3 regions of the Streptomyces dangxiongensis genome follow, and region 3 is predicted to be linked to each of the others. Evidence: predicted binding sites of a transcription regulator. Region 3 holds the regulator's gene; each other region holds the start of a gene.
The links. Region 3 encodes HrcA, which represses chaperone genes, less so after heat shock. Its sites were predicted from a motif close to TTNGCACTCNGNNNNNCNGAGTGCNAA; they were not measured.
Positions count from the first base shown of each region.

Region 1: groL (chaperonin GroEL) is a predicted target of HrcA. The motif match lies at 3,245-3,271, and genes of this name have one in related genera.
Region 2: groES (co-chaperone GroES) is a predicted target of HrcA. The motif match lies at 7,842-7,868, and genes of this name have one in related genera.

Region 1 covers NZ_CP033073.1:4,360,385-4,370,633, forward strand. The annotation lists partial or broken gene D9753_RS19610 (glucosyl-3-phosphoglycerate synthase) at 1-537, opposite strand, end outside; SAM riboswitch class I at 694-850, shown strand; gene thrC (threonine synthase) at 868-2,151, shown strand; gene D9753_RS19620 (MoaD/ThiS family protein) at 2,148-2,423, shown strand; gene D9753_RS19625 (cold-shock protein) at 2,864-3,067, shown strand; gene groL (chaperonin GroEL) at 3,435-5,057, shown strand; gene D9753_RS19635 (NADH:flavin oxidoreductase) at 5,291-6,412, shown strand; gene D9753_RS19640 (hypothetical protein) at 6,441-7,010, opposite strand; gene D9753_RS19645 (PTS transporter subunit EIIC) at 7,101-8,624, opposite strand; gene murQ (N-acetylmuramic acid 6-phosphate etherase) at 8,641-9,564, opposite strand; gene D9753_RS19655 (MurR/RpiR family transcriptional regulator) at 9,688-10,249, opposite strand, start outside.
Region 2 covers NZ_CP033073.1:3,210,537-3,220,785, reverse strand. The annotation lists gene D9753_RS14115 (NAD-dependent protein deacetylase) at 1-851, shown strand, start outside; gene D9753_RS14110 (LacI family DNA-binding transcriptional regulator) at 993-2,024, shown strand; gene D9753_RS14105 (endo-1,4-beta-xylanase) at 2,115-3,473, shown strand; partial or broken gene D9753_RS14100 (LCP family protein) at 3,547-3,780, shown strand; partial or broken gene D9753_RS14095 (IS5 family transposase) at 3,909-4,738, shown strand; gene D9753_RS14090 (class I SAM-dependent methyltransferase) at 4,755-5,918, opposite strand; gene D9753_RS14085 (polysaccharide deacetylase family protein) at 6,009-6,935, shown strand; gene D9753_RS14080 (polysaccharide deacetylase family protein) at 6,932-7,741, shown strand; gene groES (co-chaperone GroES) at 8,015-8,323, shown strand; gene groL (chaperonin GroEL) at 8,444-10,072, shown strand.
Region 3 covers NZ_CP033073.1:5,317,059-5,327,307, reverse strand. The annotation lists gene D9753_RS23960 (S41 family peptidase) at 1-2,397, opposite strand, end outside; gene D9753_RS23955 (hypothetical protein) at 2,444-2,983, opposite strand; gene D9753_RS23950 (VOC family protein) at 3,105-3,497, opposite strand; gene D9753_RS23945 (16S rRNA (uracil(1498)-N(3))-methyltransferase) at 3,514-4,254, opposite strand; gene D9753_RS23940 (nitronate monooxygenase) at 4,251-5,381, opposite strand; gene dnaJ (molecular chaperone DnaJ) at 5,602-6,738, opposite strand; gene hrcA (heat-inducible transcriptional repressor HrcA) at 6,739-7,755, opposite strand; gene D9753_RS23925 (MBL fold metallo-hydrolase) at 7,926-8,648, shown strand; gene D9753_RS23920 (DUF3097 domain-containing protein) at 8,717-9,520, shown strand; gene hemW (radical SAM family heme chaperone HemW) at 9,610-10,249, opposite strand, start outside.

The sequences.
Region 1 (10,249 bases), 960 kb from region 3:
CGGCCGGGCCATCAGCTCGGTGACCCGGCCGCCCTGCCCGGCCGCGCCGCCGAGCGGGCGGTCGTACATCGCCTTGACCAGGTCCACGCCGGGTTCGGTGAGCAGCGGGCCGACGATCCCGGTGACGAAGTCGGAGGAGAACTCGCGCAGGTCCGCGTCGATGAAGCAGACGATGTCCCCGCCGGTCACCAGCAGCGAGCGCCACAGCACCTCGCCCTTGCCGGGGACGGCGGGGATACGGGGCAGGATGGCGTCGCGGTGCACGACCCGGGCGCCGGCGCGCGCGGCGACCTGCGCGGTGCGGTCGGTGGACCCGGAGTCGACGACGACGATCTCGTCGACCAGCGGTATCTGCTCCACGAGGTCGTGGCGGATGACCGCGACGATGTCGCCGACCGTCTCCTCCTCGTTGAGCGCGGGCAGCACGACGCTGATCGTCTGGCCCGTGCGCTGCTTGGCGGCCAGGACGCGGTGGAGCGGGCGGTCGGTCACGGACCAGGAGCGGTCGGCCAGCCAGCGCTCGACTTCTTCCAGCACGGTCTGCGGCTCCTCACTGTCACGACCACACGCACACGGTGTGATCCATCTCGCGGTACGGACGACTATCTCAACTGTCCTGGCCTTCGGTTACAGTCTTGAACAACGCCGGTGACCATCGCATGTCGGGGGTCGCCCGCGTCAACAACCACATATTGCTCATCCAGAGGGGCAGAGGGACACGGCCCGATGAAGCCCCGGCAACCCTCCAGTCGGTTCTCGTAGATCAGTTCTGATCGTCTCCGCGAGGCTCCCGGCTAGGGAAGGTGCCAAATCCGTCTCACGGCGAAGTGCGTCGTGAGGAAGATGAGGAGAAAGGGCCTCGCCTCCATGGCTGTGCAGACAGTTGCAAGCGCCAGCAGTCCCACCGTCGACCTCGGTCCCGCCACGGCCCTGAGCTGTCGCGAGTGCGGTCACCGGGTGCCGCTCGGCCCGGTCTTCGCCTGCGAGGAGTGTTTCGGTCCGCTGGAGATCGCCTACGACTTCTCCGCCTACGACACCGAAGAGCTGCGCCGCCGCATCGAGGCGGGCCCCGCGAACATCTGGCGCTACGCCCCGCTGCTGCCCGTCCCCGCGGACGTCGCCGGCAAGCCCAACCTGAACCCGGGCTGGACCGAGCTGGTCAAGGCCGACAACCTGGCGCGCGAACTGGGCGTGACCGGCGGGCTGTACGTGAAGGACGACTCCGGCAACCCGACGCACTCCTTCAAGGACCGGGTCGTCGCCCAGGCCCTGGAGGCCGCCCGCGCCTTCGGCTTCACCACCCTGTCCTGCTCCTCCACCGGCAACCTGGCCGGTGCCGTCGGCGCCGCCGCCGCCCGGGCCGGCCTGCGCTCCTGCGTGTTCATCCCGCACGACCTGGAGCAGGCCAAGGTGGTCATGGCCGCCGTCTACGGCGGTGAGCTGGTCGGCATCGAGGGCAACTACGACGACGTGAACCGCTTCTGCTCCGAGCTGATCGGCGACTCGGCCGGCGAGGGCTGGGGCTTCGTCAACGTCAACCTGCGGCCGTACTACGCGGAGGGCTCCAAGACCCTCGCGTACGAGATCTGCGAGCAGCTCGGCTGGCGGCTGCCCGACCAGATCGTGGTCCCGATCGCCTCCGGCTCCCAGCTCACGAAGATCGACAAGGGTCTGCGGGAGCTGATCAGTCTCGGCCTCGTCGAGGACCGGCCGTACCGGATCTTCGGCGCCCAGGCCGAGGGCTGCTCGCCGGTGTCCACCGCCTTCAAGGCCGGGCCCGACGTCGTACGGCCGCAGAAGCCGAACACGATCGCCAAGTCGCTCGCCATCGGCAACCCGGCCGACGGTCCGTACGTCCTGGACATCGCGCGCCGCACCGGCGGTGCCGTGGAGGACGTCACCGACCAGCAGGTCGTGGACGCGATCCGGCTGCTCGCGCGGACCGAGGGCATCTTCGCGGAGACCGCCGGCGGGGTCACCGTGGGCGTCACCCGCAAGCTGATCGAGAACGGTGTGCTGGACCCGGCGAAGACCACGGTCGTCCTCAACACCGGCGACGGCCTGAAGACTTTGGACGCGGTGGCCGGGACCGGCCTCACCGCCACCATCCGCCCGACCCTGGACTCCTTCCGAGAGGCTGGCCTCGCATGAGCGTGACCGTTCGCATCCCCACCATCCTGCGCACCTACACCGGCGGCTCGGCCGAGGTCGCCGCCGAGGGCGCGACCCTCGCCGACGTCATCGCCGACCTGGAGAGGAACCACACGGGGATCGCCGCCCGGGTGCTGGACGACCAGGGCAAGCTGCGCCGGTTCGTCAACGTGTACGTGAACGACGACGACGTCCGCTTCGAGCAGGGCCTGCAGACCGCCACGCCGGACGGCGCGGGCGTGTCGATCATTCCGGCGGTCGCCGGCGGCTGATCCGCCGCATCATTACCTTCGGTAACGTCGGTTACATGTTGTTCCTGCGATTGCCCCCTCCACAAGAGAAGCGGAGGGGGCAATTCTGTGTGATTGAGCGCGGTAGAGTTGGGGAACACGGTCGCGGTCCGCGGGTCGGCGGCCCTTCATTCGGTGCTGTGCGCCCGACAAGAAACAGCCAAAGTGCTGGGGTGTTCCGCGGCATTTGTTCCCTTTGTGGGGCCCGACTTGCCCTGAAGTCGGATGAATTCTCGCCACATTCCGGACCGCTCGCTTCCAGATTTCTCGTCCGATTGACCTGTTGCAGAGGGCAGTTGGACAGATACATTCAGCCGCGGTCGACGCGTTCCGGCGCACGCCCCCGGCCAATGGGGGGTGAGGTCTGACCCGGGTCCGCGAAGTGCGGATCTGTGCAAGGGCCAGTAATAGGGGAGTTAGGCATGGCTCAGGGCACCGTCAAGTGGTTCAACGCGGAGAAGGGGTACGGCTTCATCGCGGTCGACGGTGGTGCGGACGTCTTCGTCCATTACAGCGCCATTCAGATGGACGGCTACCGCACCCTGGAAGAGGGCCAGCGGGTGGAGTTCGAGATCTCGCAGGGCCAGAAGGGCCCGCAGGCCGACATGGTTCGCCTCGGCGCCTGAACGTCTTTTGTGGCGAAGGGCCCGCACCGGCACAGGGTGCGGGCCCTTCGCCGTGCCCGGGTCCGTGCCTGCTCCGTGCCCGGTCCGGGGCGGGATCCGCGTCCGTCCGTGCCCGGTCCCGTGTCCGCGCCCGGTGTTCGCGCGGGGCTGACGGAGGGCCCGTTACCCCGCGAGGCGCTTGCACTCGACCATGCCGAGTGCTAATCATTGGCGTTAGCACTCTGAAGGTGAGAGTGACAACGAAGGACCGGGTCGGTGAGGCCCGCAGGCCAAGTGGGGCAAGGAACCACGCGGCCGGCGAGCCGTCCGTCGCGGGCGCGGGCGCGGTCCGAAGGAATCACCCCCAGTCCTGGAGGGACCACTTCACATGGCCAAGATCATCGCGTTCGACGAGGAGGCGCGGCGCGGCCTCGAGCGCGGCATGAACCAGCTCGCGGACGCCGTAAAGGTGACGCTCGGCCCCAAGGGCCGCAACGTCGTCCTCGAGAAGAAGTGGGGCGCCCCCACGATCACCAACGATGGTGTCTCCATCGCCAAGGAGATCGAGCTCGAGGACCCGTACGAGAAGATCGGCGCCGAGCTGGTCAAGGAAGTCGCCAAGAAGACGGACGACGTCGCCGGTGACGGTACGACCACCGCGACCGTTCTCGCTCAGGCCCTGGTCAAGGAAGGCCTGCGCAACGTCGCCGCCGGCGCCAACCCCATGGCCCTGAAGCGCGGTATCGAGAAGGCCGTCGAGGCCGTCTCCGCCGCCCTGCTGGAGCAGGCGAAGGACGTCGAGACCAAGGAGCAGATCGCCTCCACCGCGTCCATCTCCGCCGCCGACACCCAGATCGGCGAGCTGATCGCCGAGGCCATGGACAAGGTCGGCAAGGAAGGCGTCATCACCGTCGAGGAGAGCAACACCTTCGGTCTTGAGCTGGAGCTCACCGAGGGCATGCGCTTCGACAAGGGCTACATCTCCGCCTACTTCGCGACCGACATGGAGCGCATGGAGTCGGTGCTCGAGGACCCCTACATCCTCATCGCCAACTCCAAGATCTCCTCGGTCAAGGACCTGCTCCCGCTCCTGGAGAAGGTCATGCAGTCGGGCAAGCCGCTGCTGATCATCGCCGAGGACGTCGAGGGCGAGGCCCTGTCGACCCTGGTCGTCAACAAGATCCGCGGCACCTTCAAGTCCGTCGCCGTCAAGGCCCCGGGCTTCGGCGACCGCCGCAAGGCCATGCTCGGCGACATCGCCATCCTCACGGGCGGCGAGGTCATCTCCGAGGAGGTCGGCCTCAAGCTGGAGAACGCGACCCTGGACCTCCTGGGCCGTGCCCGCAAGGTCGTCATCACCAAGGACGAGACCACCATCGTCGACGGTTCGGGCTCCTCCGAGCAGGTCAACGGCCGGGTCAACCAGATCCGCGCCGAGATCGAGAACAGCGACTCGGACTACGACCGCGAGAAGCTCCAGGAGCGCCTGGCGAAGCTCGCCGGCGGTGTCGCGGTCATCAAGGCCGGTGCCGCCACCGAGGTGGAGCTCAAGGAGCGCAAGCACCGCATCGAGGACGCCGTCCGCAACGCGAAGGCGGCCGTCGAGGAGGGCATCGTCGCCGGTGGTGGCGTGGCCCTGCTCCAGGCCTCCCAGGTCTTCGAGAAGCTGGAGCTCGAGGGTGACGAGGCGACCGGCGCCAACGCCGTGCGCATCGCGCTCGAGGCCCCGCTGAAGCAGATCGCCGTCAACGCCGGCCTCGAGGGCGGTGTCGTGGTGGAGAAGGTGCGCAACCTCACCCCGGGCCACGGCCTGAACGCCGCGACCGGTGAGTACGTCGACCTGGTCGCCGAGGGCATCATCGACCCGGCGAAGGTGACGCGTTCCGCGCTCCAGAACGCCGCGTCCATCGCCGCGCTGTTCCTCACCACCGAGGCCGTCATCGCCGACAAGCCGGAGAAGAACGCCGCGCCGGCCGGCGGCGGCATGCCGGGCGGTGACATGGACTTCTGATCGGCCTCCGGCTGATCGCCTGTCCTTCCGACCGAGGGCGGCACCTCCTGCTGACGCAGGGGGTGCCGCCCTCGGGCGTTTCCCGCGACGGGTGTGCGGTGTGACCGGGGTCACGGAGCCGGTGGGGTGCGGGTGGAATGCGCGAACGCGTGCCGGAGGTTTATTCATTAGGTGCAACATTGCGTGCGCACATACCGACTGGTCTACCGAGTGAATCCCCGAGGAGCCCCCACGTGACCGTCACGACCCCCGCCTCCCGCGCGGCCCGGATCCTGTCCCGGCCGATCTCCCTCAACGGCCTCACCGTCCCCAACCGGATCGTGATGGCGCCGATGACCCGCATGTTCTCCCCGGGCGGCGTCCCCGGCGAGGACGTGCGCTCGTACTACGCCCGCCGCGCCGCCGCCGGTGTCGGCCTCATCGTCACCGAGGGCACCTACGTGGGCCACGAGTCGGCCGGTCAGAGCGACCGCGTCCCGCGCTTCCACGGCGAGGAGCAGTTGGCGGGCTGGGCGAAGGTCGCCGAGGACGTGCACGCGGCCGGCGGCACGATCGTCCCGCAGCTCTGGCACATCGGCACCGTCCGCAACGAGGGTGACGCGCCCTTCCCGGACGCCCCCTCCCACGGCCCCTCCGGCCTGCGCGTCGACGGCACCGCGGACGCCACCCCCATGACCCAGGCCGACATCGACGCCGTCATCGGCGCGTTCGCCCGGGCCGCGGCGGACGCCGAGCGCATCGGCTTCGACGGCGTGGAGATCCACGGCGCCCACGGCTACCTCCTCGACCAGTTCCTGTGGGCGTACACCAACCGCCGCACCGACGGCTACGGCGGCGACCCGGTGGCCCGGGCGCGGTTCACGGCGGAGCTGGTCGCCGCCGTCCGCGACGCCGTCTCCCCGGAGTTTCCGATCATCTTCCGCTACTCGCAGTGGAAGCAGGAGGCCTACGACGCCCGGCTCGCGCAGACCCCCGAGGAGCTGGAGTCCATCCTCACCCCGCTGGCGGAGGCCGGTGTCGACGCCTTCCACGCCTCCACCCGCCGCTACTGGCTCCCCGAGTTCGACGGTTCGGACCTGAACCTGGCCGGCTGGACCAAGAAGCTCACCGGCAAGCCGGTCATCACCGTCGGCTCGGTCGGCCTCGACGGCGACTTCGTGCACGCCTTCGAGGGCGAGGGCTCCCCGGTCCGCGGCCTCGACAACCTCCTGGACCGCCTGGAGGCCGACGAGTTCGACATGGTCGCCGTCGGCCGCGCGCTGCTCCAGGACCCGGAGTGGGCCGCCAAGGTGCTCGCCGACCGCTTCGACGAGCTGCAGCCGTACGACGCGGCGGCGATCAAGACCCTGAGCTGACCCGGCCGCGGGCCCCGCGCCGCTCCGGCTACAGATTGCCCATGGGCTCGATGTCGACCCGTACCGGGGTTCCCCACACCCGCAGCACCTCGTAGTCGGTGAACTCGTGCACGAGCCGGTACGCCATGGCCGGGCGGGAGCCGCGCCGCTGGGCCGCGAGGTACGCCTCGGCCTCGCGGAGGTCCCGCCGGGGTGTGCCGCAAAGCTGCCACTCCTGCCCGTTCCACAGCTCCGGCAGCCACCGCTGCTGGGGCTCTGGCCGGTCGCCGCGGACGCCGTAGCGGGAGGGGGCCGACGGCACCGGCTCGCCGGGCCGGGGCCGGCCCCGGAACTCCGAGCGGCGGGCGGCCCGGCGCCGGGTCTCGCACAGCAGGCACAGGTCGGGGGCGCTCTCGTCGACCGGCCCCTGCGGATGCTCGGGGCACCGGGTGGCGGGCGCGCCGGCCGTGACGCTGTCCTCCAGCAGGTCGAGGGCGCGCCGCAGATCGCTCCTGATCTCGTGCAGCCGCGCGTCCGGCGTGTCGGCGGTCAGGGCCTCTCCGTGCTCCCCGAGCAGCCGCAGAGCCCGTCCGAGGGCGGTGAGCTGGGCATGGTTCATGTCGATCGGTCGCCTCCTCCCCACCATGGTGCCCTGCCCGCCCGGACCCGGGATCCCGGGTCGTGGGCCGGGCGTCTCCGGTGGGCGCGCTCAGGTGCCGGGCGCCGGGGTGGCGGTGCCGGTGGAGGTGGCGCCGGTGGTGCCGATGGTGCTCGTGGTGCCGGTGGTGCTGGCGGTGTCGACGGTGCCGGTCGTGCCGGTCGTGACGGTGGTGCCGGTGGTGTCGGTGGGCCGGAAGGTGAGGTAGGTGGCCAGGAAGCCCACCAGGTAGCCGGTGAGGAGGCCGCCCGCGTAGACCGAGGCCAGCATGGCCGGGCCGCGGTTCCCGGCCAGCAGCGGGAACAGGGCCCAGCCCGACGGGCCGATCGCCGTGGCGCCCACCCGGGTGCCCAGCATGGCGAAGAAGCCGATGAACGCACCGCCCGCCGCCCCGCCCGCGCAGGCGGTCAGGAACGGCCGGCCGAGCGGCAGGGAGACGCCGTAGATCAGGGGTTCGCCGACCCCCAGCAGGCCCGCCGGGAGCGCCGACCTGATCGTCGTCCGCAGCGGGACGTCGTGACGGAGGCGGACGTAGACCGCGAGGGCAGCGCCCACCTGCCCGGCGCCCGCCATCGCCAGCAGCGGCAGCAGTGCCGTGTAGCCCTGCTGTTCGATCAGGGTGGCGTGCAGCGGGATCAGGGCCTGGTGCAGGCCCAGCATGACCAGGGGGAGGAACAGGCCGCCGAGGAGCAGCCCGGCCAGGGCGCCGGTGGTGGCGAGCAGCCAGGTCGCGGCCGTGCCGATCGCCGCCGCCACCGTCCCGGCCGCGTACATCAGGCCGTACAGCGTCACCAGGCCGGCGACGAGGACCGTCACGGCCGGGGTCAGCAGGACGTCCAGCGCGCCCGGCACCCGGCCCCGGCACCACTTCTCCACCCGCGTGGCCAGGAACGCCGCCGCGAGCGCGCCGAGCACCCCGCCCTGCCCGGGCGCCAGGTGCACGCCGAACGCCGTCACCTTCGCCACGCCCGGATACACCACGACCGCCGCGACGGCCCCGCCCAGCACGGGCGTGCCGCCGAACTCCTTGGCCGTGTTGTAGCCGACGAACACCGGGATCAGGGCCATGAACGCGGAGGCGATCGCGGACAGAGCGGGGGTGAGCGCGGGCAGCAGGCCGGCGTTCAGCAGCAGGCCGTTGAGCCCGGCCAGGATGCCGCAGCCGATGAGGGCGGGGATCAGCGGGACGAACACGTGCGCGACGCGCCGCAGGGCGGTCCGGACGGGGGCGGCGTCACGGCGCCGGACGTCCTCCGGGGCCCGGGCCGCCCGGTCGGGTGCCGTCTCGGGGGCGGCGGCGTCGGTGGTGTCGGTGGTCCCTGCGGCGAGCAGCGTGCGGACCTCGGCCGTGACCTCGTCGACCACGCCGGGCCCGAGCACGATCTGCCACATGTCCCCGCCGCTCACCACCCCGAGCACGCCGGGTACGGCCCGCAGGGCCTCCTCGTCCCCGGCCGCCGGGTCGGCGAGGGTCAGCCGCAGGCGGGTCATGCAGTGGGTCACGGAGACGACGTTGGCCGGTCCGCCCACCCGGGCGAGGACGGCGGTCGCGGTGGAGGCGGGGTCGATGCGCACGCCCCGAGCGTGCGGGTCAGCGGGGGGCGTGCGCCAGCGCGGCACGCAGATGGCCGTCACACTCCTCCAGAAGGCGGGCGGCCGTCGGGCCGTCGACGCCGGCGAGCAGCGCCAGGATCGCGTGTTTGACCTCGCCGCCGGTCCGGGTGAGGGCCTCCTCGATCTCCTCGTCGCCCGCTCCGGTGGCGAGCGCGACGATCCGGCGGGAGCGGGCCCGCAGCTTCTCGTTGGAGGCGCGCACGTCGACCATCAGGTTCCCGTACGTCTTGCCGAGCCGGATCATCGTGATCGTCGACAGCATGTTGAGGACGAGCTTCTGGGCCGTGCCCGCCTTCAGCCGGGTGGAGCCGGTGATCAGCTCCGGGCCCACGACGACCTCGATGCCGTGCTCGGCGGCGGCGGCCAGCGCGCTGTTCTCGTTGCAGGCCAGGCCGACGGTCAGCGCGCCCAGTGCGCGGGCGTGCTCGACGGCGCCGACCGCGTAGGGGGTGCGGCCGGAGGCGGAGACGCCGACCACGCTGTCCTCGGCGTTCAGCTTCAGCGCGTCGAGGTCCCTGCGGGCCAGTTCCGCGGAGTCCTCGGCGCCCTCCACGGAGGTCACCATGGCGTCGGGGCCGCCCGCGATGAGGCCGACTACCTGGGCGGGGTCGGTGTTGAAGGTGGGCGGGCACTCGGAGGCGTCCAGCACGCCGAGCCGGCCGGCGGTCCCGGCTCCGGCGTAGACGAGCCGTCCGCCGCGGGTCATGCGGTCGGCGACGGCGTCGACGGCGGCGGCGATCCGTGGCAGCTCGGCGGCGACGGCGGCGGGCACGCCCGCGTCCTCGCCGTTCATCAGCCGGGCGATCTCCAGGGTGGGCAGCCGGTCGATGTCGGCCAGCTCGGGCCGGAAGGCCTCGGTGGTCAGGGAAGCCAGTTCGGTGCGCAGGTCATGAGAGGTCATGGGGGGTGGCTCTCTCCGGTGACTCTTGGGACAGGGGGGCCAGTGAACCGGTTTCGGGGCGCGGGGAGCTGCGCGACAAGCCCAGTCGGCCCGCGGATCCCCGCGAACGGTACGTCGTGCGTTCTACCGCGAAGCGCTGCGGTGCCGGTGGGCCAGCGCCTCGTACGACGCGGCCAGGGCGGGCGCCGCCGTCTCGTACGTCCGCTGGGCGACCCCGACGAACAGGCAGTCCACCACCAGTAGCTGACTCGTCCGGGACGACATCGCGGCGGGCCGCAGCTCCGACTCCCGCGAGGTCGACGTGGTCAGCACCAGGTCGGCGTACTGGGTGACGGGCGAGTCGGGCCTGCCGGTGATGGCGACGGTCGTCGCGCCGTGCTCGAAGGCGGCCCGGAGCGGTTCGATGACGTCCCCGGTGGACCCGGAGTGCGTGATGGCGATCGCCACGTCTCCCGAGCGGAGCTGCACCGCGTTGGTCACGGCGAGATGCGGGTCGCTGTGCGCGTGGGCTATGAGCCCTATCCGCAGCAGCTTCTGGGTGAGGTCCTGGGCGACGAGCCCGGAGGCTCCTATGCCGTACACGTCGGTGCGCCGGGCGCCGGCCAGCGCGGTGACCGCCGCGCCCAGTTGGCCGGTGTCGAGTCCGGCGGCGGTGTCGGCGAGGGTCTGCTGTTCCTCGTAGGCC
Region 2 (10,249 bases), 2.1 Mb from region 3:
CGGGCACCACGGACCTGGAGCCGGTCGCCGACGCGCTGAGCGCGGGCCGTGTGCTGGTGCTCAGCGGGGCCGGCATCTCCACGGAGTCGGGCATCCCCGACTACCGGGGCGAGGGCGGGAGCCTCAGCCGGCACACCCCGATGACCTACCAGGACTTCACCGCCGATGCCGGGGCCCGGCGCCGGTACTGGGCGCGCAGCCACCTCGGCTGGCGCACGTTCGGCAGCGCCGGGCCCAACGCCGGGCACCGGGCCGTGGCGGCCTTCGGGCGGCACGGCCTGCTCTCGGGCGTGATCACCCAGAACGTCGACGGCCTGCACCAGGCCGCCGGCAGCGAGAGCGTCGTGGAACTCCACGGCAGCCTGGACCGGGTCGTCTGCCTCTCCTGCGGCACCCTCAGCCCGCGCCGCGAACTCGCCCGGCGGCTGGAGGAGGCCAACCCGGGCTTCGAGCCCGTGGCCGCCGGGATCAACCCGGACGGTGACGCCGACCTCACCGACGAACAGGTCGGCGACTTCCGGGTGCTGCCCTGCACGGTCTGCGGGGGCGTCCTCAAACCGGACGTGGTGTTCTTCGGCGAGGCGGTTCCACCGCGGCGGGTGGAGCACTGCCGTGAGCTGGTCCGGGCGGCGGCCTCGCTGCTGGTCCTGGGATCCTCGCTCACGGTGATGTCGGGGCTCCGGTTCGTCCGCCAGGCGGCCGGGGCCGGGAAGCCGGTGCTGATCGTCAACCGGGACGCGACCCGTGGGGACCGGCACGCCCTCACCCGGGTCGCACTGCCCCTGGGAACCGCCCTCACCACCGTGGCCGGCCGGCTGGGCCTGCCCGTCGACGGCCGGACGACGGCCTGAACCGTAGCGGCCGAGGCCGGCGGTGCGGCCCGTCGGACGCCCCGGAGTGTCGAATATTTCTGATCAGACAGCGAATGTTGCGGAGATCGCTAGCGGCCTCGGGCCTTCGTCGCGACGGGCCCGGGGGTTACGATCGCGGGCATGAAGCCTTCGAAGCCCGCAGAGACGCAGTCGGCGACCCTCGCCGAGATCGCCCGTGAGGCCGGGGTGTCCGCTCCGACTGTTTCGAAGGTTCTCAACGGCCGGGCCGACGTCGCCCCCGCCACTCGCGCCCGCGTCGAGGACCTGCTGCGCGCCTACGGCTACCGGCGCCGGCGCGCCGAGGCCTCCCGGTCGCCGCTGATCGACCTCGTCTTCCACGAGCTGGAGAGCGCCTGGGCGATGGAGGTCATCCGGGGCGTGGAGAACGTGGCCCGGGACACGGGCCTGAGCGTCGTGCTGTCCGAGTCGGCCGGGCGGCTCACCCCGGGCCGGACCTGGGCCGACCAGGTGGCCGCCCGCCGCCCGCACGGCGTGGTGCTGGTGCTGTCCGGGCTCGACGAGTCCCAGCGGGCGCTGCTGACGAGCCGGTCCATCCCGTTCGTGGTGATGGACCCGGCCGGCGACCCGGGCCCGGACGTGCCCTCGATCGGCGCCACCAACTGGCAGGGCGGTCTGGCCGCCACCCGGCACCTGGTGGAACTGGGCCACACCCGGATCGGCGCCATCAGCGGTCCGTCCCGGATGATGTGCAGCCGGGCCCGGGTCGACGGCTACCGGGCGGCCCTGGAGACGGCCGGCGTGTCCGTGGACCCCTCGCTCGTCGTGACCGGCGACTTCCACCACGACGCCGGCTACCGCCTGGGCCTTGAGCTGCTGCGCCGCCCGGACCGGCCGACCGCCGTCTTCGCGGGCAACGACCTCCAGGCGCTCGGCCTGTACGAGGCCGCCCGCGAACTCGGGCTGCGCGTCCCGGAGGACCTGAGCGTCGTCGGCTTCGACGACCTGCCGGTGGCCCGCTGGGTGGGCCCGCCGCTGACGACCGTACGGCAGCCGCTGACCGAGATGGCCGAGGCCGCGGCCCGGCTGGTGCTGGAGCTGGGGCGCGCCGAGGGGGAGCGGGCGGCGACCCGGGTGGAGCTGGCGACGAGTCTGGTGGTGCGTTCGAGCACGGCGGCGCCCGCCGCGCTCTGAGGGCTCGGATGTATTGACGGGTGCCGGGGGCCACCCCACACTGCTCCGAGTCAATCGGTTGTTCGACCGAAACTTTCGGAGGCACCCGCCATGAGATCTCTGAGAACCGGTTTACCCCTCGCATCCCTCGCATCCCTGCTGACCGGCGCCGCGCTGCTGCTCACGGCGCCCGCGGCGCACGCCGCCGACACCCCGCTGCGCGACCTCGCGGCGGCGAAGGGCAAGGTCGTCGGCACCGCCGTCACCGGCTCCCGGCTCACCGGGACCTACGGCGACATCGCCGGAAGCCAGTTCGGTTCGCTCACCCCCGGCAACGCCATGAAGTGGGAGACCGTCGAGCCCACCCAGGGCAGCTTCAACTGGACCGAGGCCGACCAGATCGTGGCCTTCGCCCAGGCCCACGACCAGCAGGTGCGCGGCCACACCCTGGTCTGGCACAGCCAGAATCCGGGCTGGCTCACCAACGGCAACTGGACCTCCGCCCAGCTCGGCAGCCTGCTCCAGAACCACATCAGTACCGAGGTCGGCCGCTACAAGGGCGAGGTCGCCGCCTGGGACGTCGTCAACGAACCCTTCAACGAGGACGGCACCTACCGCTCCGGCATCTGGTACAACGGCCTGGGCTCCGGCTACATCGCCAACGCCCTGACCTGGGCGCACGCGGCCGACCCGGACGCCAAGCTGTACATCAACGACTACAACGTCGAGGGCGTCAACGCGAAGTCCACCGCCCTGTACAACCTGGTCAGGTCCCTCAAGGAGCAGGGTGTGCCGATCGGCGGCGTCGGCCTCCAGGCGCATCTGATCCTCGGCCAGGTGCCCTCGACGCTCCAGCAGAACATCCAGCGCTTCGCCGACCTCGGCGTCGACGTGGCGATCACCGAGCTGGACGTCCGCATGCAGCTCCCGGCCGACAGCACGGAACCCGCCCAGCAGGCGGCCGACTTCAAGTCCGTCGTGGCCGCGTGCGCGACGGTGACCCGCTGCGTCAACGTCACCGTCTGGGGCTTCACCGACGCCGACTCATGGGTGCCGAGCACCTTCCCGGGCTACGGGGCGGCGACACCGTACGACGAGAACTACCAGCCCAAACCGGCGTACCACGGCATCGCGCAGGCGCTCGGCGGCTCCACCACCACCCCGCCGCCGGGCCCCGGTGCCTGCACCGCCGCCTACAGCGTCACCAGCCAGTGGAACAACGGCTTCACCGGCCAGGTGAAGATCTCCTGCTCCGGCGCCTCGCTGTCCTCGTGGAAGGTGAACTGGAACTACGGCGCGGGCCAGCGCATCACCCAGGCCTGGAACGCCACGTGCACCCAGTCGGGGACGGCCGTGTCGTGCGCCAACGCCTCCTACAACGGTGGCGTTCCGGACGGCGGTTCGGTGACGTTCGGCTTCAACGCCTCCTGGAGCGGCGGCAATCCCGTGCCGACGGTGACCCTGGGATGAGAATCTCCCGAGAAAACCGGTGGGTGCGGACTTCGCTGACATCCCGTTCATAATTCGGACGTACGTTCCTGTCGTGACGCGACACGAGGCGCGGGGCGACACGGCCGGAGCGGCGGGCCGGCGGTCGGTAGTGCTGAAGACCGCCGGCCTCGCCCTGGCGGGCGCCCTGGTGCTGGGCGCCGCGGCGGCAGGGTGGGCCTACTGGCATCTGAACGGCAACATCCGCGGCGTCGACATCGACAGCGCGCTCGGCGACGACCGGCCCGCCCGCCCGGTGACCACCCCGGCCGCCGCCGCCTCGGCCACGCGGTCGGGCCCGCGCGGGTGCCGGACGAACGCGAGGGGCCGGTCACCCACCCGGGGGACCGGCCCGTCAGGGCGATATACCTAGGTCGTGTCTTCAAAAGATCTTGAGTGGTGGATCATGGTGGGGTGATACGTCGCCATGAACTGTCGGACGCCGAGTGGGAGTTCGTCCGGCCGCTGCTGCCGGAGCCCTTGCGGGGGCGGAAGCGGTTGGACGACCGCACCGTGCTCAACGGGATCGTGTGGAAGTTCCGGACCGGCACCGCCTGGAGGGATGTGCCCGAGCGGTACGGTCCGTGGGCCACGCTGCACACCCGCTTCCGCCGCTGGGCGCTGGACGGCACCTTCGAGCGGATGCTCCGTGCCGCCCAGGCACAGGCAGATGCGGCCGGGGACATCGACTGGCTGGTGTCGGTCGACTCCACCGTTGTCCGCGCCCACCAGCACGCCGCCGGAGCCCGAAAAAGGGGCTCCGCAGCCCCGGCCTCGGACGCTCCAGGGGCGGCCTGACCAGCAAGATTCACCTGGCCTGTGACGCATTGGGCCGCCCGCTCGCCTTCACGATCACGGGCGGGAACACCAACGACTGCACCCAGTTCACCGCCGTGATGGAGGCGATACGGGTGCCCCGCCTAGGCTCGGGACGGCCACGCGTGCGGCCCTCCCATGTCCTGGGCGACAAGGGCTACAGCTCGCGGGCCATCCGGACTTGGCTGCGACGCCGGGGTATCAGCCACACCATCCCCGAGCGGGCCGACCAGGTCCGCAACCGGCACCGCCGCGGCAGCCGGGGCGGGCGCCCGCCGGTCTTCGACAAGCAGCTCTACAAGCGGCGCAACGTGGTGGAACGGTGCTTCAACCGCCTGAAACAGTGGCGCGGTATCGCGACCCGCTACGACAAGACCGCCGAGTCCTACCAAGCAGCCGTCACCCTCGCATCGCTGTTGATGTGGGCGTGACATTTGAAGACAACTCCTAGACCGGTCCGCCGATCAGCATCGTCGGGGCGCCGGCGACGCGGGTGAGGAACACCGTCGCCGCGTTCGGCCCCTGCGGTCTCACCTTCCGGCGCAGTTCCTCCGGCTCGACGGCCGAGCCGCGCTTCTTCACGGTCAGCGTGCCGACGCCGCGCTCGCGCAGCAGCGCCCTCAGCTTCTTGACGTTGAACGGGAGCCGGTCGGTGATCTCGTAGGCGGAGGCGTACGGCGTGGGCCGCAGCTCGTCGGCGGTGACGTAGGCGATGGTCGGGTCCACGAGGCCGCCGCCGATCTCCTCGGCCACCTCCGCGACCAGGTGGGCGCGGATCACGGCACCGTCCGGCTCGTACAGGTACCGCCCCACCGGCCGCACCCCGGGATCGGGCAGACCCCGGCCGGCCAGCGTGCGCGGGCCCGGCAGCAGCGTGGCCCGCACGGCACCCGGCGTCCCGGTCCCGAACCACAGCACCGCCTCCTTCACGTCACCCCCGTCGGAGACCCACTCGGCCTCGGCGGCGTCGGGCACCGCCTCGTGCGGGATGCCCGGGGCGATCTTCAGCGCGGCGCGCGGTGCGCCGGCGGCGGTACGTACCGCCCAGGACAGCGGCGGCGAGTACGCCTCCGGGTCGAAGATCCGGCCGCGTCCGCCCCGCCGGGCCGGGTCCACGAACACCGCGTCGTAACCGGTGACGTCGACCTCCGTGACGTCCGCCTCCCGTACCTCGATCAGCCCGGCGAGCCCCAGCGCCTCGGCGTTCGCGCGGGCCGCCGCCGCGGTCAGCGGATCCCGGTCCACGGCCAGTACCCGGATCCCGGCCCGCGCGAGCGCGATCGCGTCACCGCCGATCCCGCAGCACAGGTCGGCGACGGACGTGACGCCGAGGTCCCGGAACCGCTGCGCCCGGTACGCCGCCACGGCGGTCCGCGTCGACTGCTCGACCCCGTTCGCCGTGAAGAACATCCGCCCGGCGTCCTCGGTCCCGAACTTGGCCGCCGCCCGCTGCCGCAGCCGGGCCTGGCCGAGCGCGGCCGACACCAGCTCGGCGGGGTGGTCGCGGCGCAGCCGGGTGGCGACGGCGAGTTCGTCCGCCGGGGCGGTGTCGCGGACCTCGTCGAGGAGGGCGCGGCCTTCGGGGGTGAGGAGCAGAGCGAGGTCGTTCACCGGGTCATTGTGGGCCAGTCGGTGGATGGTGCGCGCCCGGCGGCGGTGTCGGCCCGGTGCGGACGCCCGGGCCTGGGAGGATCCGACACCATGCGAGTAGTAGTACAAAATGACAAAAGTCAGGCATCGGGCGTGCCGGTGGCCGTCCGCTGCGCAGCTCTCGCGCTGGCCGCCGCCGCCCTCCTCACCGGCTGCGCCGACCGCACCGAACCGGCCACCGGCCGGGGCGGCCCCGCCCGCGCCCCCGACCCGCAGACCCGCCGGGCCGCGGAACACGCCCGCCAGGCCGCCGAACACGCCCGGCTGGCCGCCGCCGCCCACCGCTGGGGCCTGGACCGCGCCCCGCTCGCACCCCCGGCCCCGCCCGCCAGGAAACCCGAGATCACCGCCCGGGACGGCTTCGAGGTGGACGGGCAGGAGGAGGAGGGGCTCCCGCCGGTCTTCACGACCATCCCCACCCGGCAGAAGGTCGTCTTCCTCACCATTGACGACGGCGCGGAGAAGGACCCCGCGTTCCTGCGGATGATGAGCGAGCTGAAGATCCCGTACACCGCCTTCCTCAGTGACTACCTCGTCAAGGAGGACTACGGCTACTTCCGCAGGATGCAGGCGCGGGGCGTGACCCTCAACAACCACACCCTGACCCACCCCTACCTGCCCGGACTGTCCTACGACGAGCAGAAGCACGAGATCTGCGGCATGCAGGACATCATGAAGAAGCAGTTCGGCAAGGCGCCCACCGTCTTCCGGCCGCCGTACGGCAACTACAACGGCGACACCCTGCGCGCCGCCAGGGCCTGCGGGATCAGATACGCGCCCATCTGGGACGAAGAGGTCTTCGTGGACCACTGGGAGTACCGCGAGTGGGACCGCAGCCTGCACCCCGGCGACATCGTCCTCACCCACTTCCGCGGCCGGGACGACTGGAACGGCACGATGGTGGACGACATGCGCCGCTTCCTGGACAAGGTCACGCGCGAGGGCTACGCCGTGGCCCGCCTGGAGGACTACCTGTGAGGCCGCGGGGCCCGGCCGCGGTCCTCGCCGCGGCCCTGCTCCTGACGGGCTGCGCCCCGTCCGTCGACCCCATCGAGCGGCTCGGCAAGAAGGCGGCCGAAGGGGTGCGCCCGCACGGCCGGGCCCCCGACCGCGGCTACCGCCGCTGGGGGCTGACCGAACCGCTCGCCCGCTCCCCGCTGCACACCGCCCGGCCGCTGACCGCACACCCGGGGGCACACGCCCTGCCCCCGGTGGCCGACCACGTCCCCACCCGCGACCGGGTCGTCTTCCTCACCTACGACGACGGCGCCGAACAGGATCCCAGTTTCCTCGACATGGTCCGCGACCTGCGGCTGCCGGTCAGCATGTTCCTCACCGACAGCGTCGCCGGCCCCGGCTACCGCCACTTCGCCCGGCTGCGCGCGCTCGGCGCCGGCATCGAGAACCGCACCCTCGGCCACCGGGCGTCGGCCGGCACGCCGTACGCCTCCCAGCGCGCCGAGATCTGCGGCCAGCAGCACCGGCTCCGCGCCCGCCTCGGCGTCCGCCCGCGCCTCTTCCGGCCGCCCTACGGCTCGTACGACACCACCACCCTGCGCGCGGCGGCGGACTGCGGCATCACGGCGGTCGCCCTGTGGCGCGCCGCCCTGACCCCGGCCGGCCTCGTCTACACCCACGGCCCCCACCGGCTGCGCCCCGGCGACATCGTCCTGGTGGGCCCGGACGAGTCGACGGGCCTGTCCTTGCGCGAACGCACGGCGCGGGTCCTGCGCCACGCGCAGGAGCACGGGCTGACCGTCGGACGCCTCGAGGACTACCTGTAGAGGCGGACCGGGTGGACCCGGAGGCCCCCGGCACGGGCGGCCCCGGCCGCCCGCGCGGGACGCTCCGGCACCCCCGGATCGGGGCGACGCGCCGCGCGCATTGGCACTCCGCTTGACCGAGTGCTAATCACGGTCATAGTCTCGGCCCTGGCACTCGGCAGTCGAGAGTGCCAACAAAGCGACGGGCAGGTCCGGCACCCGCGACGACGGATCGACCTGGTCGCCACCTCAGACAGTTAACCCCGTGAGATCTCCGAAGGGGGAGGTCGGATCGTGACGACCACCAGCTCCAAGGTTGCCATCAAGCCGCTCGAGGACCGCATTGTGGTCCAGCCGCTCGACGCCGAGCAGACCACGGCCTCTGGCCTGGTCATCCCGGACACCGCGAAGGAGAAGCCCCAGGAGGGCGCCGTCCTCGCCGTGGGCCCGGGCCGGTTCGAGAACGGCGAGCGCCTGCCGCTCGACGTCAAGGTCGGTGACGTCGTCCTCTACAGCAAGTACGGCGGCACCGAGGTGAAGTACAACGGCGACGAGTACCTCGTCCTCTCGGCTCGCGACGTTCTCGCGATCATCGAGAAGTAATTCACCTCAAGCACTTCGCTGCTCTGAGCTGCGCCCCTGGCCCCCGCGAATCGATAAGAAGCCGGGCGTCCGGGGCGCAGTCTCTTTTCACCCACACTTTCGGAGAGGGCTCCCGCTGTCATGGCGAAGATCCTGAAGTTCGACGAGGACGCCCGTCGCGCCCTCGAGCGCGGCGTCAACAAGCTTGCCGACACGGTGAAGGTGACGATCGGCCCCCGCGGCCGCAACGTCGTCATCGACAAGAAGTTCGGCGCCCCCACCATCACCAACGACGGTGTCACGATCGCCCGCGAGGTCGAGCTCGAGGACCCGTACGAGAACCTCGGCGCCCAGTTGGTGAAGGAGGTGGCGACCAAGACCAACGACATCGCTGGTGACGGCACCACCACCGCCACCGTGCTCGCCCAGGCGCTGGTGCGCGAGGGCCTGAAGAACGTCGCCGCCGGCGCTTCCCCGGCTGCCCTGAAGAAGGGCATCGACGCCGCGGTCAAGGCCGTCTCCGACGAGCTGCTCGCCACGGCGCGCCCGATCGACGAGAAGTCCGACATCGCCGCCGTCGCCGGGCTGTCCGCCCAGGACCAGCAGGTCGGCGAGCTGATCGCCGAGGCCATGGACAAGGTCGGCAAGGACGGTGTCATCACCGTCGAGGAGTCCAACACCTTCGGTCTGGAGCTGGACTTCACCGAGGGCATGGCCTTCGACAAGGGCTACCTGTCGCCGTACTTCGTGACGGACCAGGAGCGCATGGAGGCCGTCCTGGAGGACCCGTACGTCCTCATCCACCAGGGCAAGATCGCCGCCATCGCCGACCTCCTGCCGCTGCTGGAGAAGGTCATCCAGGCCGGTGCCTCCAGGCCGCTGCTCATCATCGCCGAGGACGTCGAGGGCGAGGCCCTGTCGACCCTGGTCGTCAACAAGATCCGCGGCACCTTCAACGCCGTCGCGGTGAAGGCCCCCGGCTTCGGCGACCGCCGCAAGGCCATGCTCCAGGACATCGCCACCCTCACCGGCGGCACCGTCATCTCCGAGGAGGTCGGCCTCAAGCTCGACCAGGTCGGCATCGACGTGCTGGGCTCGGCCCGCCGCATCACCGTCACCAAGGACGACACCACGATCGTCGACGGCGCCGGCAAGACCGAGGACGTGCACGGCCGCGTCGCGCAGATCAAGGCCGAGATCGAGAACACCGACTCCGACTGGGACCGCGAGAAGCTCCAGGAGCGCCTCGCGAAGCTGGCCGGCGGCGTGTGCGTGATCAAGGTCGGCGCCGCCACCGAGGTGGAGCTGAAGGAGAAGAAGCACCGCCTGGAGGACGCCATCTCCGCGACCCGCGCCGCGGTCGAGGAGGGCATCGTCTCCGGCGGCGGCTCCGCCCTGGTGCACGCCTCCAAGGTCCTGGCCGGCAACCTGGACAAGACCGGCGACGAGGCCACCGGTGTCGCCGTGGTCCGCAACGCCGTGGTCGAGCCGCTGCGCTGGATCGGCGAGAACGCCGGCCAGGAGGGCTACGTCATCGTCTCCAAGGTCAAGGACCTGGAGCCGGGACAGGGCTACAACGCCGCCACCGGCGAGTACGGCGACCTGATCAAGGCCGGCGTCATCGACCCGGTGAAGGTCACCCGCTCCGCCCTGGAGAACGCCGCCTCCATCGCCTCCCTGCTGCTCACGACCGAGACCCTGGTCGTCGAGAAGAAGGAAGAGGAGCCTGAGGCCGCGGGCCACGGCCACAGCCACGGCCACTCGCACTGAGCGAGCAAGCGCCCGAGTGAAGGCCCGGTCCCGGCAGGGGACCGGGCCTTCGCCCTGTCCACGGCGCGCAGGCCCGGCCGCGTCCGGCCCGGCGGTGTCACGCGCGCTCGCCGGGCTTCTCTCCCGAGCGGCAACTCCACCGGTGCCACGAGCCGCGACGCGTCCGGACGGCCCCGG
Region 3 (10,249 bases):
GGCGACCCCGGGTGCGGCGAGCGGGGAGCGGGCGTCCGGGTCGGAGGTCTCCGCGGGCAGGATGCGGTCGATGCGCCAGGTGCCGTCCTCGTGGCGGGAGATGTCGGCACCGAGCAGACCGTGCCGGGCACCGCCGCCGGAACCACCGCCCGGGACGACGTAGGCGTGCGAGGTGCCGAGTTCGCCCTGCACCTCCCACAGCAGGTCGACGAGGTCGCTGTGGGAGGCGAGGCGGCCGAGCAGCGGGCGGTAGCGGTCGAGGACGCCGTCCCAGTCGACGCCGCCGAGGTCGGGGCGCCAGAAGTGGTCGCGCATGAGGCGGCCGGTCTCGTCGTACATCTGCCGCCACTCGGCGGCCGGGTCGACGGTCTGCCGGACGCGGGCGAGATCGACGGTGACGCTGGTGTCGCCGTCGTCGTCGGCGCCGGTACGGCGGTCGCCGGGGACGACCCGCAGGCGGCCGTCGCTCCACAGCAGCACGCGCCGGCCGTCGCCGCTGACCTCGAAGTGGTCGGCGTCGGGGGCGAGATGCTCCAGGCGGCGCTGGGCCAGGTCGTAGCGCTCCAGCTCGGTGTGCGGGTCGGGGTCCTCGGGATGGGCGCGGGCGGCACCGAGGACGCCCTGCACGGGGTGGCGCAGCCAGAGGACGCCGTCCTTGGCGGCGCGCAGCGTGGAGTAGCGGCCGGCCTCGACCGGGAAGGGCACGATCCGGTCGGCGAGCCCCTCGAGGTCGATGCGGGTGGCGGGGGTGCCCTCGCTGTCGGGGGTCTCGTCCTTGTCCGGCGTCTCGAAGGAACGGCCGTGACGCTGCGGGCCGAACGGCGAGGGTGTCGTGGCGGCCAGTGTGATCAGGTGCGGGCGGGCGCCGACCACGAACGCGAGGTCGAAGACGTGTTCGTCGTAGACCGGGTCGAAGGCGCGGTTGGAGAGGAACGCGAGGTGCCGGCCGTCGAGGGTGAAGGCGGGCGCGTAGTCCTGGAAGCGCAGCGGGGTCGCCTCGGTGACCGACAGGTCGGTGGTGTGGGCGAGGCGTAGCTGGGACAGCGGGCGGGGGCCGGGGTGGGCCCAGGCGAGCCAGGCGGAGTCGGGGGAGAAGGTGAGGCCGGAGACCTCGCCGTCGTCGCTGCGGTCGACCTCGCGGACCTCGCCGGTCTCGCGTTCGACGAGCAGCAGCCGGCCGTCGTGCGCGGCGACGGCGGCCCGGCTGCCGTCGGGCGCCACGGCCAGCTCCATGACCCGGCCGAGCTGCCCGGCGGCGAGCCGGCGGGGCGGGGCGCCGGGCACGGTGCCGGTCGCGGGGGCGAACTCCAGGGCGTCGTCGCCCTCGGCGTCCGTCACCCACACCGCCCACTCCTCGCCCGCGGCGCGGAAGGCGCGCGGCATCCGGGCGCGCACGCCGGGGGTGGCGGCGAGGGCGCGGGCGGGTCCGGAGCGGTGGGTGACCCAGTGGATGCCGCCGCGCACGCACACGGCGCTGCCGCGCGCGGTGTGGTCGGGGGACGCCTCGCCGAACCAGCGGGCGGCGTTGACCTGGCGTGGCCGCAGGTCCGTCCGGGGCCCGCCCAGCGTTACGTCCAGGCGGCGCGGCTCGGCGCCCTCCAGGTCGTCCAGAAGCCAGAGTTCACCGGCCGAGCTGTAGACGACCCGCTCGCCGTCACCGGCCGCGTGCCGGGCGTAGAAACCCCCGAGGGGGGTGTGCCGGCGCAGGTCGGAGCCGTCGGCGAGGGAGGAGTAGACGGCTCCGGTGCCCTCGTGGTCGGAGAGGAAGGCGATCCGGTCGCCGGCCCACACCGGGCACTCGATGTTCCCGGCGATGTCCGCGTGCAGTCGCACGAACCGGCCGTCGCCGTCGTGGTCGATCCACAGCTTTCCCGCCGTACCGCCCCGGTAGCGCTTCCAGTAGGCGGCCTCGCGGCCCATCGGCGCGGACAGCAGCACGGTCGCCGGCCCCGGCGCCACGTCGCCGACCGGCCCGTACGGCAGGGTCTCGGCGGGTCCGCCGTCGAGCGGGACGGCGTGCGCCCAGGTGTGCCGGGAGCTGTGCCGGCCGTGCGCGCCGAGCACGAGCACCCGCCCGTCCGCCGTCCAGCCGCGCACCTCGGTACGGTGGGCGCCCCAGTACGTCAGCCGCTCGGCGGGGCCGCCGTCGACCGGGGCGACATGCACCTCGGGGGCGCCGTCCCGGGTGGACGTCCAGGCGAGGTGTCTGCCGTCCGGGGATATCCGGGGCAGCGACACCGGCCGGTTGTCGGCGCTGACCCGCCAGGCCCGGCCGCCGTCGAGCGGCGCGAGCCAGACGTCGTCCTCGGCGACGAAGGTCACCAAGTCGCCGTGCGGATGGGGGAATCGGAGATAGGCGGCGGTCGCCGTGGTTCCCGTGGAGGCACCCTGAGTCACGCCGTCACTCTACGCAGCGCCCGGTGCGCCCCGCTGCCGGTTCCGATCACTTGCCCCGCACGGACCCGCAGGCGGCCTCGGTCCGGCACCACAGGGTCCGGGTGACGGTGACGGTCACGGCGGGCTGCGGCCGTCCCACCGTGGGCGGGCGGTACGTCGGTCCGGGCCGGGCCGCGCAGTCGCCGAGCCCGTCGACGTGGAAGACCTGTCTGCCGCCGGCCTTCGCCGTCAGGTCCCCGCGCACGCAGGCGCCGTCGACAACCTTGGTCACCTGTCCGGTGACGGCGATCTTCCGCCCGTCGCCCGTGCGGCCCTGGCAGTCGACGGAGACGACGGTGATCTCGCCCGGCCCGGATGAGGTGCCGTGCGTGCGTCCGCCACCGTCACTGCCGGTGCAGGTGAGCCAGGCGACGTCGACGTGCCGCCGTTCCAGCGCGGCGGTGGCGGTCCGGTCGGTGGTGTACGCGACGGTCATGGAGCCGAGCCCGCCCGGCCGGCACGCCACCGCGGCACCCGTGGCCAGCACGACGAGCCCCGCCACGGCCATCGCCCGCGAGCCGTTCCGCATCCGTCCCCATGCCGCCATACAGGGCAGCGTGCCACCGGCCCGGGCGGCGCGGTAGACCGCATACGGCCACTCACCCGTCCGGGGGACCGTCCCCGTCCGGCACCCGCACACGGCGGGCGCGCCGTCCCGGCCGTCGCGGTCAGCCGCGCAGCAGCAGCCACTCCTGGAGTTCGACGAGGTTGCCCTCCGGGTCCTTCAGGTAGGCCACCCGCATGCGGTCGGTCAGGGGGGCCGGGCCGTGCAGCAGCGTCGCGCCGCGGGCGGTGATCCGCGCGCAGCAGGCGTCGAGATCGTCCACCCGCAGCACGACCAGGGAGCGGTGGCCGGTCGCGGTCCCGCCCAGCTCGGCCAGGACCCCGGCCATCATGGCGCGGTCCTGGAGCGCGATGCCGGCGGAGCCGGCGTGCGGGGTGAACTTCTCGTACGGGCCCCGCTCCGCGCCGGACTGCGGGGTGAGGCCGAGCACGTCGGCGTAGAAGCGGTAGCAGGCGGCGAAGTCGGTGACGAGGAGCCGGATGTGGGCGAGTTCCACGGCGTCTCCCGGGCGGTCAGGACCAGCGGCCGGTGCGGCCCAGCAGGAGGGCCGCGGCGGCGGTGCCGGCGGTGGACGTACGCAGCACGGTGGGACCGAGGACGTACGGCCTCGCGCCCGCCTCGGCGAACAGGGCCAGCTCCTCGGGGGAGACACCGCCCTCGGGGCCGACGACCAGCACGATCTCGCCGTGGGCGGGGAGCGCGGCGGTGGCGAGGCGCTCGTCGCCGCTCTCGTGCAGGACGGCGGCGAGGTCGGCGCGGGCGAGCAGCTCGGCCACCTGTCTCGTCGTCGCCGTGTCCCCGACCTCGGGGAAGCGGACCCGGCGGGACTGCTTGCCGGCCTCCCGGGCGGTGGCCCGCCACTTGCCGAGGGCCTTCAGACCGCGGTCGCCCTTCCACTGGGTGATGCAACGGGACGCCTGCCAGGGCACGACGGCGTCGACACCGACCTCGGTCATCGTCTCCACGGCCAGTTCTCCGCGGTCGCCCTTGGGCAGGGCCTGGACGACGGTGATCCGCGGGGCGGCCGGGGGCTCCTCGTGCACCGACTCCAGGTCCGTGACCACCAGGCGGTCCTTGCCCTCGGCGGCCTTGACGACGCCCTCCGCCCAGCGCCCGCGCCCGTCGGTGAGGACCACGTCCTCGCCCGGCCGCAGCCGCTTCACGGACACGGCGTGCCGTCCCTCGGGGCCGTCGAGCACGAACTCCGGCCCGATCCGTTCGAGTTGCTCCACGACGAAGACGGGGGCGGTCATCGCGCCTCACCTCCGGTCCGCGGCAGGTCCGACAACGCTCCCCTGGCCTCGGCGAGTTCGGCCGCCAGCACCTCCACCAGCTCACCGGCCGGCAGCGCCCGGACCAGCCGGTGTCCCTGGCCCGCCCACAGCGCCATGCCCTGCGCGTCCCCGGCCTTCGCGGCGGCCTTGCGCAGGGGTGCCGTCATGTGGTGGACGTCCGGGTAGGCGGCGGGCGCGTACGGGCCGTGCTCGCGCAGGAAGCGGTTGACCAGGCCGCGGGCCGGGCGGCCGGAGAAGGCGCGGGTCAGCTCGGTGCGGGCGAACAGGGGGTTGGTCAGCGCCTGCTTGTGCAGGGCGTGCGCGCCGGACTCGGGGGTGGCGAGGAACGCGGTGCCCAACTGGGCCGCGCTCGCACCGGCCGCGAGGACTGCGGCGATCTGGCCGCCGCGCATGATGCCGCCGGCCGCCACGACCGGGACGCGGACCGTCTCGCGGATCTGCGTGACCAGCGACAGCAGTCCGATGCCGGAGCCGTCGTTCTCCGGGAGGTCCCGGTGGGTGCCCTGGTGACCGCCGGCCTCCACGCCCTGGGCGATCACCGCATCCGCGCCGGCCCGTTCGACCGCGCGGGCCTCCTCCGCGGTGGTCGCGGTGACCAGGGTGAACGTGCCCGCCCGGCGGAACCGGTCGAGCACCTCGCGGCTCGGCACGCCGAAGTGGAAGGAGACCACCGGCACCGGGTTGTCGAGCAGCACGGCGAGCTTGGCCTCGTAGCCGTCGTCCCGGCCGCTGTCCGGGTCCCCCAGCTCGGTCTCGTACCAGGCGGCCTCACCGGCCAACTGGTGGGCGTACACCTCGACGGCGCCGGACGAGGGCGCGGCGCCGGCCGGCGCGCTGATGCCGGTGGCCGCGCCGGGGTGCTCCGGCTGCGGCATGAACACGTTCACGCCGAAGGGGCGGGCCGTCAGTCCCCGCAGCCGCTTGATCTCCTGGTACATGCCGTCGGCGGTCTTGTACCCGGCGGCGAGGAACCCGAGCCCGCCGGCCTCGCAGACGGCGGCGACGAGCTGGGGCACGGAGACGCCGCCCGCCATGGGGGCCTGCACGATCGGGTGGGGGAAGAGATCGGTCAGTGCGGAGGACATGACCGCATGGTGTCACGTCCCCCGTACGGGACCGAATCCGGGTTTCCGTCGCACAGGCCGGTGGCACAAGGGGATTTGCGGGGGCCGACCCCCGCAAATCCCCGGCCACTCCCCGGCGACTCCCCGACCGGCTGCGACCGCCCCCGGCCGCCCGGCTCGGCGGCCGGCCGAAGCGTCCGTCAGCCGCCTCGGCGGCCGTCGCACGCGTCCCTCGACCGCCTCAGCGGCCGTTGAAGGCGTCCTTCAGCCGGGAGAACAGACCCTGCTGCCCCGGCTGGAACTGGCCCTGGGGGCGTTCCTCGCCGCGCAGCTTGGCCAGTTCACGCAGGAGGCGTTCCTGCTCGGGGTCGAGCTTGGTCGGGGTCATGACCTCGACGTGGACGATCAGGTCACCCCGGCCGCCGCCGCGCAGGTGGGTCACGCCCCGGTCGTGCAGCGGGATCGACTGGCCGGACTGGGTGCCGGGCCGGATGTCGACCTCCTCCATGCCGTCCAGGGTCTCCAGCGGCACCTTCGTGCCGAGGGCCGCCGCCGTCATCGGGACAGTGACCGTGCAGTGCAGGTCGTCACCGCGCCGCTGGAACATCGCGTGCGGCAGCTCGTGGATCTCGACGTACAGGTCACCGGCCGGACCGCCGCCGGGGCCGACCTCGCCCTCACCGGCGAGCTGGATCCGCGTGCCGTTGTCGACGCCGGCCGGGATCTTCACGGTGAGCGTGCGGCGCGAGCGGACACGGCCGTCGCCGGCGCACTCCGGGCAGGGGGTCGGCACCACCGTGCCGAAGCCCTGGCACTGGGGGCAGGGCCGGGAGGTCATGACCTGGCCCAGGAAGGACCGGGTGACCTGCGACACCTCGCCACGGCCGCGGCACATGTCACACGTCTGCGCCGACGTGCCCGGGGCCGCGCCCTCGCCGTTGCAGGTGTTGCAGACGACGGCGGTGTCGACCTGGATGTCCTTGGTCGTCCCGAAGGCCGCCTCGTCCAGCTCGATCTCGATGCGGATCATCGCATCCTGGCCGCGCCGTGTGCGCGAGCGCGGCCCGCGCTGCGACGCCGTACCGAAGAACGCGTCCATGATGTCGGAGAAGTTGCCGAAGCCGCCGGCGCCGAAACCGCCCGCACCGGCCCCGCCCGACTGGGAGAGCGGATCGCCGCCGAGGTCGTAGACCTGCTTCTTCTGCGGGTCCGACAACACCTCGTAGGCGGCGTTGATCTCCTTGAACCGCTCCTGGGTCTTCGGATCGGGGTTGACGTCCGGATGCAGCTCGCGAGCGAGCCTGCGGAACGCCTTCTTGATCTCATCCTGCGACGCGTCGCGGCGCACGCCGAGAACGGCGTAGTAGTCCGTGGCCACTTACGACTCCGCCAGGATCTGTCCGACGTACCGTGCCACTGCGCGTACCGCTCCCATCGTTCCCGGGTAGTCCATGCGGGTCGGTCCGACCACGCCGAGCTTGGCGACTGCCTCGCCGCCCGAACCGTAGCCCACCGACACGACGGAGGTGGAGTTGAGTCCTTCATGGGCGTTCTCGTGGCCGATGCGCACGGTCACGCCGGGGTCCTTCGCCTCGCCCAGGAGCTTGAGGAGCACGACCTGCTCCTCCAGGGCCTCCAGGACGGGCCGGATCGTGAGGGGGAAGTCGTGCCCGAAGCGGGTGAGATTGGCGGTACCGCCGATCATCAGCCGCTCCTCGTTCTCCTCGACGAGTGTCTCCAGAAGAGTGGAGAGCACTGTGGAGACCGTACCTCGGTCCTCGTGCTCGAAGGCCTCCGGCAGGTCCTCGACCAGTTTCGGCACGTCCGCGAAGCGGCGGCCCGCGACCCGGCTGTTCAGCCGCGCCCGCAGATCCGCCAGCGACGCCTCGCCGAACGGCGCCGGGCAGTCGACCATCCGCTGCTCGACCCGGCCGGTGTCCGTGATCAGCACCAGCATCACCCGCGCGGGAGCCAGCGAGAGCAGCTCCACGTGCCGGACCGTGGACCGGGTCAGCGAGGGGTACTGCACGACGGCGACCTGGCGGGTCAGTTGCGCCAGCAGCCGGACCGTGCGCGCCACGACGTCGTCGAGGTCGACGGCGCCCCCCAGGAAGTTCTGGATGGCCCGCCGCTCGGGCCCGGTCATCGGCTTGACGCCGGCGAGCTTGTCCACGAACAGCCGGTAGCCCTTGTCGGTGGGGATGCGCCCCGCGCTGGTGTGCGGCTGGGCGATGTACCCCTCGTCCTCCAGGGCCGCCATGTCGTTGCGGACGGTCGCCGGGGATACGCCGAGGCTGTGCCGCTCGGTGAGCGCCTTGGAGCCCACCGGCTCCTCGGTGCCGACGTAGTCCTGGACGATGGCGCGCAGCACCTGAAGCCTGCGTTCACTCAGCATCCGCGCGCACCTCCAGCACGTCGTCCCTCGTCCGTTCGTCCGTTCGAGCCGGCCGCCTGGCACTCCGCCCGTGCGAGTGCCAGCCTTCCCCGGCCCAGTGTACGGCCGCCGGGCATGCACCGGGCAAGGCCGGGCCCGCCGTACCGACCCGTAGCGCTAGCGTCGCCGCTATGACGGTGACTTGGGAAGACCTGGGCTGGGAACGGTTGGCCGCCGGGGTGGGGCGGTGCCGGCTGCCCGGCTGGGACTGCACCTCGGGCCTGGTACTGGGCGCGGGGACGGCGCTGGTGGTGGACGCGGGGTCGAGCCTGGCGGAGGGGGCGCGGCTGCGGTCCCGGGCCGAGGCGCTGTCCGGCGGCCGTGTGACCCATCTCGCGCTCACCCATCCCCATTTCGACCATGTCCTCGGGGCGTCAGCGTTCGCCGGCGCCGAGATGTACGCGGCCGTGGGCGTGGACGCGGTCCTGGCCCACCGGCGCGAGGAGCTGCGCCTGGACGCGCTCGGCAACGGCCTGCCGGCCGCCGACGCCGACGAGGCGGTGGACGCCCTGGTCGCGCCCGGCCATCCGGTGTCCGGCGAGCGGACCCTCGACCTGGGCGGCGGCCGGCAGGTGCTGCTGGCCGCCGTGGGCCCCGGCCACACCGCGTACGACCTCGCCGTGCTCGTCCCCGGCGCACCGAAGGTGGTGTTCTGCGGCGACCTGGTGGAGGAGTCCGGGGAGCCGCAGGCGGGGCCGGACGCGGTGCCGTCGCACTGGCCGGCCGCGCTGGACCGGCTGCTGGCGCTCGGCGGCGAGGACGCGCTGTACGTGCCGGGGCACGGAGCGGTGGTGGACGCCGCCTTCGTACGGCGTCAACGGGACGCCCTGGCCGCCCGTTTCGGCGTGAGCTGAGCCGCTCCGCCGACCGGTTCCCGGCGTGTCGTGGGCGTCGCCGTACGGCTTCTCCTATCGTCATCCGAATGCGCCAGTACTCCGTCGACCTGACCCCGCCGTGGAAGAAGCCGAAGCCCGTGCCGGAGGTGCCGGCCGAGCCGGGCCTGGTGGTCGAGGAGCCCGGCAGCGGGTTCTGCGGGGCGGTGATCCGCTGCGAGGCCGGCACGGTGACCCTGGAGGACCGTTCCGGCAAGCACCGGGTCTTCCCGCTCCAGCCGAACGGCTTCCTGCTGGAGGGCCGCGCGGTGACCCTCGTACGGCCGCCGTCGGGGCCGGTACGCCCCACCCGCACGGCGTCCGGCTCGGTCGCCGTCCCGGACGCACGCGCGCGCGTGGCCCGCGCCGGCCGCATCTACGTCGAGGGCCGGCACGACGCCGAACTGGTCGAGAAGGTGTGGGGCGACGACCTGCGCGTCGAGGGCGTGGTGGTGGAGTACCTGGGGGGCGTGGACGACCTGCCGGCGATCGTCGCCGAGTTCGCGCCGGGCCCGGACGCCCGGCTGGGCGTGCTCGTGGACCACCTGGTGCCCGGCACCAAGGAGTGGCGCATCGCACAGTCGGTGACCAGCGAGCACGCGCTCGTCGTCGGACACCCGTACATCGACGTCTGGGAGGCGGTGAAGCCGTCCGCCGTGGGCATCCCGGCCTGGCCGACGGTGCCGCACGGCCAGGACTGGAAGACGGGGGTGTGCCGGGCACTGGGCTGGCCGGAGAACACGGGCGCGGTCTGGCAGGGGATCCTGGCGCGGGTGCGGTCGTACAAGGACCTGGAGCCTGAGCTGCTGGGACGGGTCGAGGAGCTGATCGACTTCGTGACCGCGCCCGCGTGAGGGCCGTTCGAGGAGCTGATCGACCTCGTGACCGCGCCCGTGCGAGGCCGGTCCACCAGGGTCCGTGCCGGCCGCGCCCGCCGTGGGGGTCAGTCGACCAGGTCCCGCACCACCGCGTCCGCCAGCAGCCGACCGCGCAGGGTCAGCGCGGCGCGCCCCTCCTCGTACGGCCCCTCCCGCAGCAGTCCGTCGGCCAGGGCCCGGCGCGCCGCCGCGAGCCCCTGGGCCCGGAGCAGATCCAGCGGTACGCCCTCGCGCAGCCGCAGCTCCAGCAGGACGCGCTCGACCCGGCGGTCCTCGTCGGACAGCAGCTCCCGGCCCGCGCCCGGCGACCGCCCCGAGGCCAGCGCCGCCGCGTACGCGCCCGGGTGCTTCACGTTCCACCAGCGCACGCCGCCCACGTGGCTGTGCGCGCCCGGTCCGGCGCCCCACCAGTCGGCGCCCCGCCAGTACAGCTCGTTGTGCAGGCAGCGGGCCGCCGGGGAGGTGGCCCAGTTGGAGACCTCGTACCAGTCGAAGCCGGCCGCGCCCAGCATCTCCTCGGCGATCAGATAGCGGTCGGCGTGGACGTCGTCGTCCGTCATCGGGATCTCGCCCCGGCGGACCCGGCCGGCGAGCCGGGTGCCCTCCTCGACGATGAGCGCGTACGCGCTGACATGATCGGGGCCCGCGCCCAGGGCCGCCTCCAGGGAGGCCCGCCAGTCGTCGTCCGACTCCCCCGGGGTGCCG